3 regions of the Serratia ficaria genome follow, and region 2 is predicted to be linked to each of the others. Evidence: predicted binding sites of a transcription regulator. Region 2 holds the regulator's gene; each other region holds the start of a gene.
What was found. The regulator PurR, encoded in region 2, represses purine synthesis genes. The targets are predictions, from matches to a motif close to CANGCAAACGTTTGCNTG.

Region 1 (4,731 bases), 1.9 Mb from region 2:
ACAGAATGTGATGATCCGCGATCGGTGTGCATGCTCGGCCCGCCGAGAAGCCTTAAGATTGCGACAGCACGTTCACCTTGAACCATGGGTTCAAGGGTTACAGCCTGCGACGGCATCTCGGAGATTCCCCTTTCTCAGCGGGTTATGTGTGCTGAACACCCACACTGAGCAAGCCTGACGCCATGCCTTTTCAACCTCTATTTTCCCGGCAACGCCAACACGTTCGCCAGCAAATTCGCCAACGTCGGCGCGAACTCACGCCCGAACAACAGCAGCTCGCCGCTCAACAAATAGCCGAGCGCGTCGCCACGCACCCGCGAATTATGGCGGCGCAAAGCGTAGCGGCGTTTTTTTCGTTCGACGGCGAGCTCGATACCGCTCCGCTGATCGAACGGCTGTGGCAGTCGGGCAAGCGCGTTTATCTGCCGGTACTGCATCCGTTCAGCCCGGGCAATCTGCTGTTCCTGCGCTATGCGCCTGATACGCCGCTGGCGCGCAACCGTTTCAATATTCTGGAACCGCGGCTCGACGTGCGCGCGGTGCTGCCGGCAGGCGCGCTGGAGGTGGTGCTGACGCCGCTGGTGGCATTCGACGATGCCGGCCAAAGGCTGGGCATGGGCGGCGGCTTTTACGACCGTACCTTGCAGAACTGGCGGCGCGGCGGCCCTTACCCCATCGGGCTGGCCCACGACTGCCAGCGGGTGGCGCTGCTGCCGACCGAACATTGGGATATTCCGCTGCCGGAAATTATCACCCCGTCGCGCCGCTGGGCGTGGCCGGACGACAAATAGAAAAGGCCGGATAATCCCGGCCTTTTTCATTATCGCGATCGCGCTGGCGCAATCAGAGCAGCAAACGGGCGCGAATGGTGCCGTCGATAGCCTTCATGCGCTGCAGCGCAGCATCGGCGCGTGCGGTTTCCGCTTCGATGTCGATCACCACGTAGCCGATTTCCGGACCGGTTTGCAGGTACTGCGCGGCGATGTTCACCCCTTCTTCGGCGAAGATCTGGTTAATCTGCGTCAGCACGCCCGGGCGGTTTTCATGGATGTGCAGCAGACGGCTGGCGTTCGGGCCATGCGCCGGCAACGAGACTTCCGGGAAGTTGACCGCCGACAGGGTCGAGCCGTTGTCGGAGTATTTCGCCAGCTTGCCCGCCACTTCGTCGCCGATGTTCTCCTGCGCTTCCTGCGTGGAGCCGCCGATGTGCGGCGTCAGCAGCACGTTGTCGAACTCGCACAGCGGCGAGTTGAACGGATCGCTGTTGGTCGCCGGCTCTTCCGGGAACACATCGATCGCCGCCCCGGCCAGGTGATTGCTGGCCAGCGCGTTGCACAGCGCCGGGATATCCACCACGGTGCCGCGCGAGGCGTTGATCAGGATCGCGCCCGGCTTCATCAGCGCCAGCTCTTCCGCCCCCATCATATTCTTGGTCGACAGGGTTTCCGGCACGTGCAGCGTCACCACGTCGCTCATGTTGAGCAGATCGGACAGATGGCGCACCTGCTGAGCGTTGCCCAGCGGCAGCTTGTTCTCGATGTCGTAGAAGAACACCTTCATGCCCAGGCCTTCCGCCAGAATGCCCAGCTGGGTGCCGATGTGGCCGTAACCGATGATGCCCAGCTTCTTGCCGCGCGCTTCATACGAGCCGACGGCCAGCTTGTGCCATACGCCGCGGTGCGCCTTGGCGTTGGCGGCCGGGATGCCGCGCAGCATCAGCAACAGCTCGCCCAGCACCATTTCGGCCACGGATCGGGTATTGGAGAATGGCGCGTTAAACACCGGAATGCCGCGCTTGGTCGCCGCTTTCAATTCAACCTGGTTGGTGCCGATGCAAAAACAGCCTACCGCGACCAGCTTCTCGGCGGCGGCGAAAACCTCTTCGGTCAGATGCGTACGCGATCGGATGCCGACGAAGTGAGCATCGCGGATGGATGCCTTAAGCGATTCGGTGTCTAACGCACCTTTATGATATTCAATGTTGGTATAACCGGCGGCGCGCAGATTATCTACCGTGCTCTGATGAACCCCTTCTACCAACAGGAATTTAATCCTGTCTTTCTCCAATGATACTTTTGCCATTTACCCGACCCTATGTTCAGACTTCAGAAGCGGCTGTTGTGAAACAGCACCCATCCAACATAACAAAAATAACGCGGGCGGCAATACAAACGATTGCCTGCCCGCCAGTACAAGGCTCAGCCCGGCCGGCGGTTTCTGGCAGAAAATGCCATAGGGAAAGATTTAGACAGAAGCTTTATGGAGCCATCACCAGAAATGTGACATAAGTCACCAAATTTGGCGATTTTAAGAAAAGATATTTTAACCAGTGAATTATGCGGCCGGGGGGATCGCCAGGCCGCATAGCCGCGGTGAGCGCAGCGTTTTATTCGACGACCTTGACGCCGTTCGGCGTGCCGACCAGCGCCACGTCCGCGCCGCGGTTGGCGAACAGGCCGACGGTGACCACGCCGGCGATGCCGTTGATTTTGTTCTCCAGCGCCACCGCGTCGGTGATGCTCAGGTTATGCACGTCGAGGATCACGTTGCCGTTGTCGGTCAGCACGTTCTGGCGATATTCCGGCAGCCCGCCGAGCTTCACCAGCTCGCGCGCCACGTAAGAGCGCGCCATCGGGATCACTTCCACCGGCAGCGGGAACTTGCCCAGCACGTCCACCTGCTTGGTAGCGTCGACGATGCAGATGAATTTGCGCGCGATGGCGGCGATGATCTTTTCACGCGTCAGCGCCGCGCCGCCGCCCTTGATCATCTGCATATGGGCGTTGATTTCGTCCGCACCGTCGACGTAGATATCCAGCGAGTCCACTTCGTTGCTGTCGAACACGTGAATGCCGAGGCTTTTCAGCTTGGCGGTTGAGGCATCGGAACTGGACACCGCGCCTTCGATCTGGTGCTTGATGGAGCCCAGCGCATCAATAAAATGGGCGGCGGTCGAACCGGTGCCGACCCCGACGATGGTACCCGGCGTCACGTAGTCCAGCGCCGCCCAACCCACCGCTTTTTTCAGTTCATCCTGCGTCATAATATGTCCATTGCCTATGTACGAAAACCTGTGCGTATTATAGGGTAAAACGTTATTTTTCACTCAGGCAGGATCACACTTCTTCACCCTGAGCCGCATTTTTAGCCGCGCGGCGGCGAGATGACCGCGTGATTTTTACACCTGCGCAACGGCCAAAATGTGGCATAGTGCCGATATCAATTTTATTTAAGGGATATCTTTTCCGATGAAACGCCCAGACTATCGAACGCTGCAAGCGCTGGACGCGGTGATCCGTGAGCGCGGCTTTGAGCGCGCCGCACAAAAACTCTGCATCACGCAATCGGCGGTATCCCAACGCATTAAACAGCTGGAAAACCTGTTCGGCCAACCGCTGCTGGTGCGCACCGTGCCGCCGCGCCCGACCGAACAGGGGCAGAAACTGCTGGCGCTGCTGCATCAGGTTGAGCTGCTGGAAGAAGAGTGGCTGGGCAACGACACCGGCATCGACACGCCGCTGCTGCTGTCGCTGGCGGTCAACGCCGACAGTCTGGCCACCTGGCTGCTGCCGGCGCTGAAGCCGGTGCTGGCGGACTCCCCGGTGCGCCTGAATCTGCAGGTGGAAGATGAAACCCGCACCCAGGAACGCCTGCGCCGCGGCGAAGTGGTGGGGGCGGTGAGTATTCAGCCGCAGCCGCTGCCGAGCTGCCTGGTGGACCAACTCGGCGCGCTGGACTATCTGTTTGTCGCCTCCAAGGGCTTCGCCGAGCGCTACTTCCCGAACGGCGTCACCCGCTCCGCGCTGCTGAAGGCGCCGGCGGTGGCGTTCGACCACCTCGACGATATGCATCAGGCCTTCCTGCAGCAGAATTTCGATCTGTCGCCGGGCAGCGTACCCTGCCACATCGTGAACTCGTCCGAAGCCTTCGTGCAGCTGGCGCGCCAGGGCACCACCTGCTGCATGATCCCGCATCTGCAGATTGAGAAAGAGCTGGAGTCGGGTGAGCTTATCGATCTGACGCCGGGGCTCTACCAGCGCCGCATGTTGTTCTGGCACCGCTTTGCGCCGGAAAGCCGCATGATGCGCAAGGTGACCGACGCGCTGCTGGACTACGGCCGCCAGGTACTGCGCCAGGATTAAACGAAAAAGGTTCGCCGCAGCGAACCTTTTTTATCGCCGCAGCCCGGCGTTACTGCGCGGCGTTGCGCTGCAGTTCAAACACCACATCCACCTGATCGTCGAAGTGAATGCTTTGCTGCTCGTAGGTTTGCGCCGCATCGTTCTCCGCCGCCGCGCCCGCGGCCTTGTACATGCGCGCTACCGGCATCGGCTGGTAGTTGGCCACGTGGTAACGGATGCTGTAAACCGGGCCCAGCTTGGCGTTAAAGCCCTTCGCCAGTGAAGCGGCCTGCTGGGTGGCGTTTTCGATGGCTTTCTGACGCGCCTGCTCGCGATAGACGTCCGGCTTGGCCACGCCCAGCTCAACCGCGCGGATCTCGTTCAGGCCGGATTTCAACGCGCCGTCCAGCAACCCGTTCAGCTTGTCCAGCTGACGCAGCGTCACCTGCACCTGACGCACCGCGCGGTAACCCTTCAGCACCGACTCGCCGGTTTTCAGGTAATCGTACTCCGGCTGGGTGCGCAGGTTGGCGGCGCTGATGTCTTTCTTCTCGATGTTGTTTTTCTGCAGGAAATCGAAGTATTGCGCCACGCGCTCATCCACCTGCTT
Region 2 (4,731 bases):
CAGCCAGGCGCACTCGGCGCTGTACGACACCGAGCAAACCGCCCTGCTGTTCTGTGAGCTGGTCAACCGCTGGAAGCGCCTCGGCGGCTGGCCGCTGGCGCTGCCCGAGTCCGACGCGTGACAAAAAAATCGGGCGGCCCAGTTCGCACTGGCGCCGCCCGATATTCTATGGCAACAAGCCCCGCCGATTAAGGCTGCTGGTCTTCCTGCTCTTTGTATTTCTCTGCGGTTTCTTTGATCAGCTGCTGCAGCTCGCCGCGCTGATACATTTCGATGATGATATCGCAACCGCCGACCAATTCACCGTCAACCCACAGCTGCGGGAAGGTCGGCCAGTTGGCGTACTTGGGCAGCTCGGCGCGGATGTCCGGGTTCTGCAGAATATCAACGTAGGCGAAGCGTTCGCCGCAGGCGGACAGCGCCTGCACGGCCTGTGCGGAAAAACCGCAGTTCGGCAGTTTTGGCGAGCCTTTCATGTACAGCAAAATAGGGTTTTCAGCGATCTGGTGCTGAATTTTTTCAATCGTCGTCGTCATTTATTGCTTCCTCAAGCCACATCTCATGGCTACAACATGCATCACACGGGCTATTGTAGCGGCTGGAACAGTCGCAAGAAAACGCCATCTTTTGCAAGGACATTCGCCCTGTGCCGATCGCGCCTCACCGGCAACGCCATTCCGGTTAAAACTTAGGCTCAGAATAACATTTTTAATCCGACCATTTCACTAATATATTTCGTCGCCCCCCGCCCGGCGTTTAATTAAAACCGCAACGCGAGACTGATGATTTTTTATACATCAACGGGCTGATTTTAAACCAAAAAAAAGGCTATTAACGTTTTCTCACAATATGGATTATTATTTATGAGTTCTCCGCTGTTTTATATGGCGAAATTCGGGAATACTGTGACTCTTTCGATATCCGTTTCGGGGCCAAGGCTGGTGACGTCGACATGCGTTTAATTCTTACGCTTTTTGTGCTGTTGTTTACGCAGCTATTCTTCAATCTGGCGCACGCTGCGCCGCAGGCGCGTATTGCCGCCGAGCAGCGCAAGAGCCATGTCAATGAAGCGCGGCCGGACGATCGCAAGAAAAAGAAAGCGGTCAAGGCCAGCAAAAAAGTGAAAGTGGCGGCCCCAGAGAAAAAAACCAAGGTCGCCAAGACCAAATCAGAGAAAACGGCCAAAAAGATCGTCAGCGCCAAATCGAAAACCAAATCCCAAAAAATCGCCAAAATTAAGGTGACCCCACCGAAGAAGGGTTACAAAAAAGGCTACGGCCGCCACCGCAGTGCCGGGATGGCTACCGCCAAACTGGTGCACGACGATAAGCCGCTGAAGCTCAGCCCGGCGCATAAAAAACGCTATCAACACGCCAAGCAAACCGCCATGGCCAAGCTGATGGATCAAATGGGCAAGCCTTATCGCTGGGGCGGCAGCTCGCCGCGTACCGGCTTTGACTGCAGCGGCCTGATTTATTACGCCTATAAGGACGTGGTGAAAATCAAGATGCCGCGCACCGCCAATGAGATGTATCACCTGCGCGACGCCGCGCCCATCAAGAAAAGCGAGCTGGAAAGCGGCGATCTGGTGTTCTTCCGCATCAACAACCGCGGCGTGGCCGATCACGTTGGGGTTTATCTGGGCAACGGCAAATTCATCCAGTCGCCGCGCACCGGTGAAGAGATCCGCATCAGCCAGCTCGACAACGACTACTGGCAGAACCACTATATCGGCGCGCGCCGGGTCGTCACGCCGAAAACCATTCGTTAATACTTAGCGCGGCCGAAGTGGCCGGAGAACCTCCAGGCGTTGGCGAACGGGACGTTTGTTGCAGAAGAACGGGGATAACCGCGGGGAAAGCGACGAGGCGCAGCAAGCTGCGCCTGTTAATGCCGGGAATTCAGTTCAGCGCAGCGGTGAAGCTGAAGGCAATGATCACGGCCAGCGCACACAGGGTGGTGAACAGCGACATCTTCAGATCGGTATCCATTACTACTCCTTCTCAGATAGGCTTTCCCAAGGATAAAAGGCGTACAATTAGTACGTCAAATCATTTTCCCACAGTTCGCCAATAAAATCTTGTTATCATTTCCCGGTTTATAATGCCGATTACCTCTTCCCCTTTTGCTCAATATGCGACAAAATTCGCAGTTCACAACTGCGTACCGGCAACAATGCCCCTCCTGACCAGCGCTGAAGACTTCAACACATTAAAAACTCGGTTTTCGCTTCTCTGGAGAAGGATCTACGCAGGCAAACGATTAACATCACACTTACATGCTGCAACATGTGAGTTCAGGAGTCATTTCTTACATGGCAACGATTAAAGATGTGGCCAAACGCGCTGGCGTTTCCACCACCACCGTTTCGCACGTCATCAATAAGACTCGTTTCGTCGCCGAAGAAACCAAAGCGGCCGTATGGGCCGCGATCAAAGAATTGCATTACTCGCCGAGCGCCGTGGCGCGCAGCCTGAAGGTCAATCACACCAAGTCGATCGGCCTGCTGGCCACCTCGAGCGAGGCGCCCTATTTTGCCGAAGTGATCGAAGCGGTGGAGAACAGCTGCTACAGCAAAGGCTACACGCTGATCCTGTGCAACTCGCATAACAACCTGGACAAGCAGCGCGCCTATCTGGCGATGCTGGCGCAAAAGCGCGTCGACGGCCTGCTGGTGATGTGCTCGGAATACCCGGACCAGCTGTTGGGCATGCTGGAAGACTACCGCAATATCCCGATGGTGGTGATGGACTGGGGCGCGGCGCGCGGCGATTTTACCGACACCATCATCGACAACGCCTTCGAGGGCGGTTATCTGGCCGGCCGTTATCTCATTGAGCGCGGCCACCGCGACATCGGCGCCATTCCTGGGCAGCTGGCGCGCAACACCGGCGGCGGGCGACATCAGGGCTTTCTGAAGGCGATGCAGGAAGCCAATATCGAGGTGCGCGACGAATGGATCGTACAGGGCGACTTTGAGCCGGAGTCCGGTTACAAGGCCATGCATCAGATCCTGTCGCAGAAACAGCGTCCGACCGCGGTGTTCTGCGGCGGCGACATCATGGCGATGGGCGCCATCTGCGCCGCCGACGAACTGGGGCTGCGGGTGCCGCAGGACATTTCGGTGATCGGTTACGATAACGTGCGCAACGCCCGCTACTTCACGCCGGCGCTGACCACCATCCACCAGCCGAAGGAACGCCTGGGCGAAATGGCCTTCACCATGCTGCTGGATCGCATCATCAGCAAGCGCGAGGAATCGCAGGTGATCGAGGTGCATCCGAAACTGATCGAGCGCCGTTCGGTCGCCGACGGCCCGTTCGTCGACTACCGCCGTTAATCCCCGCCGCCGGAAGCCCGCCCGGCCTCCGGCGCCGCTTCGCTCAGCCATTCCTGATTCAGGGTTTCGCTGTCCCCCAGATAGTCCAGCAGCCAGGCCATCGCCGGCGACGGCTTATCCTGCTGCCAGGTCAGGCAGCACGGGCTGGCGGGAAAAGGCTGCTGCAGCTGCAGCGCCGCCAGCTCCCCGCGCCGCACCAGCGGCAACGCCCGATGGGCCGGCATCATGCCGACGCACAGCCCGGCGCACAGGCAGTCCAGCGCCGAGGTCCAGTCCGGCGCCACCAGCCGCCGTTGGTTGTCCAGCGTCCAGGTCACGCGCTTCGGCAGGCTGCGCGAGGTATCTTCCAGGCACAGCGAAGGATAAGGCCGCAGCTGGTCGTCATTCAGCGGGCCGCTCAGCAGCGCCAGCGGATGCTGCGGGCTGACCACGCACAGCCAGTTCATGTCGCCCATGTCGCGGAAGGCGAAGCCGCCGCCGACCGGCACCGCGCGCGTTGCGCCGATCGCCATCTCCGCCCGCCCGTCGACCAGCGCATCCCACACGCCGTTAAACACCTCCGGCTGCATCAGTAATTCGACATCGGGAAAGTGACGATAGAAATCCAGCACCAGCTGGCGACTGCGCTGCGGTTTGACGATGATGTCCACCGCGATTTTCAGCTGGCCGCGCCAACCGTTGGCCACCTGCTGGCACTGGCGGCGGGTGTCGAGCATTTTTTTGATGACAACCCGCGCATCCTTGATGAACAGCGCGCCGGCCGGCGTCAGTTCCACATCGCGATGGCGCCGTTCAAACAGCGGCACCGCCAGCCATTGCTCCAGCTGACGCACGGTATAGCTGACCGCCGAGGGCACCCGGTGCAGCTCCTGCGCCGCCGCGCTGAAACTGCCGGTGCGGGCCACCGCGTCCACGACTTCCAGAGAATATTCAGACCACATCGTCTTGCCTTCAATTTTTTTAACAGCAGTTTGCAAATATTACCGTTTCACAAGCAGAGATCCAGCCGGATACACTTGCCGGCGCTAAAAACCTGCGACAACAAAATACCAACGAGAAATACCATGCGAAATTCCTTTGGCTTTATGTTCTATCTCGCCGGCCTGAGCATGCTGGGTTATCTGGCGACCGACATGTACCTGCCGGCCTTCGGCGCCATGCGGGAAGAGCTGCAAATTTCCGCCGGCGCCATCAGCGCCAGCCTCAGCATCTTTCTGGCCGGCTTCGCCTTTGCGCAGCTGCTGTGGGGGCCGCTCTCCGACCACCTGGGCCGCAAGCCGGTGCTGCTGATCGGCCTGGCGCTGTTCGCCCTCGGCTGCCTCGGCATGCTGTGGGTGCAAAATGCCGTGCAGCTGTGGTCGTTACGCTTTATTCAGGCGATCGGCGTCTGC
Region 3 (4,731 bases), 1.6 Mb from region 2:
ACGCCGACCGAACGCACCGGCAGGAACACGGTGAACGCCTGGCTGACCTTGTTGTACAGGTCGGCTTTGTGCAGCTCTTCGATGAAGATGGCGTCGGCGCGGCGCAGCAGATCGCAGTACTCTTTCTTCACTTCGCCCAGCACGCGCACGCCCAGACCCGGGCCCGGGAACGGGTGGCGGTACAGCATGTCGTACGGCAGGCCCAGCTCCAGGCCAATCTTGCGCACTTCGTCTTTGAACAGCTCTTTCAGCGGCTCGACCAGGCCCAGCTTCATCTCTTTCGGCAGGCCGCCCACGTTGTGATGCGACTTGATCACGTGCGCCTTGCCGGTGGCGGAAGCGGCGGATTCGATCACGTCCGGGTAGATGGTGCCCTGCGCCAGCCACTTCACTGCGTCTTGCTTGCAGGCTTCTTCGTCGAACACTTCAACGAACACGCGGCCGATGATCTTGCGCTTGGCTTCCGGCTCGTCAACGCCGGCCAGCTCGCTCAGGAAGCGGTTTTCCGCCGCCACGTGCACGATGTTCAGGCCGAAGTGGTCGCCGAACATTTCCAGCACCTGGTCGGCTTCGTTCAGGCGCAGCAGGCCGTTGTCGACGAATACGCAGGTCAGGCGCTTGCCGATGGCGCGGTGCAGCAGCATCGCGGTCACCGAGGAATCCACGCCGCCGGACAGGCCGAGGATCACGTGGTCTTCGCCCACCTGCTGGCGGATGCGTTCAACCGCGTCTTCGATGATGGTGGCCGGGGTCCACAGGGCTTCACACTGGCAGATATCCAGCACGAAACGCTCCAGCATGCGCTGGCCCTGGCGGGTGTGGGTCACTTCCGGGTGGAACTGCACGCCGTAGAAGCGTTTTTCTTCGTTGGCCATAATGGCGAACGGGCAGGTGTCGGTGCTGGCGACGGTCACGAAGCCGGACGGGATGGCGGTCACTTTGTCGCCGTGGCTCATCCACACGTCCAGCAGCGGTTTGCCCGCCGGGCTGATGGCGTCTTCGATGTCGCGCAGCAGCGCGCTCTCGTTGACGATTTCCACCTGCGCGTAGCCGAACTCGCGCTCGTTGGAACCCTGCACATGGCCACCCAGCTGCATCGCCATGGTCTGCATGCCGTAGCACACGCCCAGCACCGGCACGCCGGCGGTGAACACGTACTCGGGGGCGCGCGGGCTGTTGGCTTCGGTGGTGCTTTCCGGGCCGCCGGAGAGGATGATGCCGCTCGGGTTGAATTCGCGGATCTGCTCTTCGCTAACGTCCCAGGCCCAGAGCTCGCAGTAAACGCCGATCTCACGCACGCGGCGCGCGACCAGTTGGGTGTATTGCGAACCGAAATCCAGAATAAGGATGCGATGCTTATGGATATTTTTTGTCATGTGAGGCGAATTCCAGCAACAGAGAAAAAGGAAAAATCTAAATCGTCAGGACGATTTCAGTCGGCGAGGCCAGGCAGTGGGCAGCGGACGGCGCGAACAAATGCGCCGGCCGCAGCCCCTGAAATCAACCCATGCGGTAGTTCGGTGACTCTTTGGTGATGGTCACGTCGTGCACGTGGCTTTCCTGAATGCCGGCGCCGCTGATGCGCACGAACTCCGCCTTGGTGCGCAGCTCGTCGATGGTGGCGCAGCCGGTCAGGCCCATGCAGGAGCGCAGGCCGCCCATCTGCTGGTGCACGATGGCTTTCAGCATGCCTTTGTAAGCCACGCGGCCTTCGATGCCTTCCGGCACCAGCTTGTCGGCGGCGTTATCGGTCTGGAAGTAACGGTCGGAAGAGCCTTTGGACATCGCGCCCAGAGAGCCCATGCCGCGGTAAGACTTGAACGAACGGCCCTGATACAGCTCGATTTCGCCCGGGGATTCTTCGGTGCCCGCCAGCATGGAGCCGACCATTACGCAGGACGCGCCGGCCGCGATGGCCTTGGCGATGTCGCCGGAGAAGCGGATGCCGCCGTCGGCGATAACCGGGATGCCGGTGCCCTCCAGCGCTTCGACCGCATCGGCGATGGCGGTGATCTGCGGTACGCCCACGCCGGTCACGATGCGGGTGGTGCAGATGGAGCCAGGGCCGATACCCACTTTAACCGCGCTCACGCCGGCTTCAGCCAGCGCCTTGGCGCCCGCCGCGGTGGCGACGTTGCCGCCGACGATTTCCAGCTCCGGGTATTTGGCGCGGGTTTCGCGAATGCGCTGCAACACGCCTTCGGAGTGGCCGTGGGAAGAGTCGATCAGCAGTACGTCAACGCCGGCGGCGACCAGCGCGTCAACGCGCTCTTCGTTGCCGGCGCCCGCGCCTACCGCCGCGCCTACGCGCAGGCGGCCGTGCTCGTCTTTACAGGCGTTCGGTTTGCGTTCCGCTTTCTGGAAGTCTTTAACGGTGATCATGCCCAGCAGGTGGAAGCTGTCGTCCACCACCAGCGCTTTCTCAACGCGTTTTTCGTGCATTCTCTGCAGCACCACTTCACGCGCTTCGCCTTCTTTCACCGTGACCAGACGCCCTTTCGGCGTCATCACCGCGGTGACCGGCTGGTTCAGATCGGTCACGAAGCGTACGTCGCGGCCGGTGATGATGCCGACCAGTTCGTTTTCTTCGGTCACGACCGGGTAGCCGGCGAAGCCGTTGCGGGCGGTCAGCTCTTTCACTTCTTTCAGGGTGGTGGCGGGGGTAACGGTCTGCGGGTCGGTGACTACGCCGCTTTCATGTTTCTTCACCCGGCTGACTTCTTCAGCCTGGCGCTCGATGGACATGTTTTTGTGAATGAAGCCCAGGCCGCCTTCCTGCGCCAGCGCGATGGCCAGGCCGGATTCGGTCACGGTATCCATGGCTGCGGACAGCATAGGGATATTCAGGCGGATATTTTTGGTCAGTTGAGTGCCGAGCTCTGCAGTGTTAGGCAGAACCGTGGAGTGTGCTGGAACCAGGAGAACGTCGTCAAACGTCAGAGCTTCTTTTGCGATACGTAGCATGGGCAATATCTCACCAGGGTGGGCTGTGAAAAAGATAAAATATTGCCGCGGCATTATACAGAGCGTAATCGGTTGCCTCCAGCACTTTCTTACAAAAACTCTTGATTACCTTTTTCAGCCATGTAGTATCGACCAATTAAGTGATTGTTTTGAAATTTGATCTGGGTCACATGTCGCTACCTACCTCGCCGCCCATTTTTACCGTAAGCCGCCTGAATCAGACGGTTCGACAGCTGCTGGAAATGGAAATGGGGCAGATTTGGCTCTCCGCCGAGATCTCCAACTTCTCCCAGCCCGCCTCCGGCCACTGGTATTTCACCCTGAAAGACGATCGCGCGCAGGTGCGCTGTGCGATGTTCCGCAACAGCAACCGCCGCACCACCTTCCGGCCGCAGAACGGCCAGCAGGTGCTGGTGCGCGCCAGCATTACGCTGTACGAACCGCGCGGCGATTACCAGCTGATCGCCGAGAGCATGCAGCCCGCCGGCGACGGCCTGCTGCAGCAGCAGTTCGAGCAGTTGAAGCAGCGTCTGAGCGCCGAAGGGCTGTTCGATCAGCAGTTCAAGCAGCCGCTGCCCGCCCCGGCCAAGCGCGTCGGGGTGATCACCTCCGCCAGCGGCGCGGCGCTGCACGATATCCTGCAGGTGCTGCAGCGGCGCGATCCTTCGCTGCCGATCGTCATCTACCCCACTTCGGTGCAGGGCGCGGAAGCGCCGCTGCAGATCGTGCGCGCCATCGACACCGCCAACCGCCGTGACGAATGCGACGTGCTGATCGTCGGCCGCGGCGGCGGTTCGCTGGAAGACCTGTGGAGCTTCAACGACGAGCGGGTGGCGCGGGCAATTTTCGCCAGCCGCATTCCGATCGTCAGCGCCGTCGGCCATGAGACCGACGTGACCATCGCCGACTTTGTCGCCGATCTGCGCGCCCCTACCCCCTCCGCCGCCGCCGAGCTGGTCAGCCGCAATCAGCTGGAGCTGCTGCGCCAGCTGCAGTCGCAGCAGCAGCGGTTGGAAATGGCGATGGACTACTATCTGGCCCAGCGGCAGCAGCAGTTCACCCGCATCAACCACCGTTTGCAGCAGCAGCATCCGCACCTGCGCCTGGCGCGCCAGCAAACGCTGCTGTTCAGGCTGCAGCGCCGCCTGGAAGACGGCATGCAAAACCAGCTGCGCCTGGCGTCGCGCCGCAGCGAGCGCGCCCAGCAGCGGCTGGCGCAGATGCAGCCGCAGGGCCGCATCCACCGCTATCAGCAACGGGTGCAGCAGCAGGAATACCGCCTGCAGCAGGCGCTGGAGCGCCGGCTCAACGCCTACCGCCAACGCTTCGGCGTGGCCTGCAGCCAGCTCGAGGCGGTCAGCCCGCTGGCGACGCTGGCGCGCGGCTACAGCGTGACGCAAACCCCGCGCGGCGAGCTGCTGAAAACCACCCAACAGGCGCAGGTCGGCGAACTGCTGAAAACCCGTCTGCAGGATGGTTGGGTGGAAAGCGAGGTGAAAACCATCACCGTCGCCAGGAAGCCGCGCAAGAAGCGCGCGGCCCAGTAACCGCCCTATTCCAACGTAAAACTCTCGCCCGGCTCGCCGTTAACCCACAGCGCGCGCGTTTCGCCGGCCGGCAGGCTCAGCTGCAGCGTACGCCACGCCGGGCGGAACTGCCCTTCGGGGGTGAGGGTCAGCATGAGCCGCTGATTGTCGCTGCGCAGCTCCCAGCGCAACCACAGCGCGTTGCCCTGCCGCCAGCCATAACTTTCCCCGTCGTCTTCGA

Region 1: serA (phosphoglycerate dehydrogenase) is a predicted target of PurR. The motif match lies at 2,165-2,182, and genes of this name have one in related genera.
Region 3: guaB (IMP dehydrogenase) is a predicted target of PurR. The motif match lies at 3,026-3,043, and genes of this name have one in related genera.

The regions. Positions count from the first base shown of each region.
Region 1 covers NZ_LT906479.1:4,289,778-4,294,508, forward strand. The annotation lists RNA gene ssrS (6S RNA) at 1-128, shown strand, start outside; gene CKW09_RS20230 (5-formyltetrahydrofolate cyclo-ligase) at 183-791, shown strand; gene serA (phosphoglycerate dehydrogenase) at 844-2,082, opposite strand; gene rpiA (ribose-5-phosphate isomerase RpiA) at 2,387-3,043, opposite strand; gene CKW09_RS20245 (LysR family transcriptional regulator ArgP) at 3,249-4,142, shown strand; gene CKW09_RS20250 (oxidative stress defense protein) at 4,192-4,731, opposite strand, start outside.
Region 2 covers NZ_LT906479.1:2,381,163-2,385,893, reverse strand. The annotation lists gene rnt (ribonuclease T) at 1-121, shown strand, start outside; gene CKW09_RS11300 (Grx4 family monothiol glutaredoxin) at 189-536, opposite strand; gene CKW09_RS11295 (C40 family peptidase) at 953-1,771, shown strand; gene cydH (cytochrome bd-I oxidase subunit CydH) at 1,902-1,991, opposite strand; gene purR (HTH-type transcriptional repressor PurR) at 2,315-3,340, shown strand; gene punR (DNA-binding transcriptional activator PunR) at 3,337-4,281, opposite strand; gene punC (purine nucleoside transporter PunC) at 4,405-4,731, shown strand, end outside.
Region 3 covers NZ_LT906479.1:3,931,789-3,936,519, forward strand. The annotation lists gene guaA (glutamine-hydrolyzing GMP synthase) at 1-1,376, opposite strand, end outside; gene guaB (IMP dehydrogenase) at 1,501-2,964, opposite strand; gene xseA (exodeoxyribonuclease VII large subunit) at 3,135-4,511, shown strand; gene CKW09_RS18595 (glycoside hydrolase family 31 protein) at 4,517-4,731, opposite strand, start outside.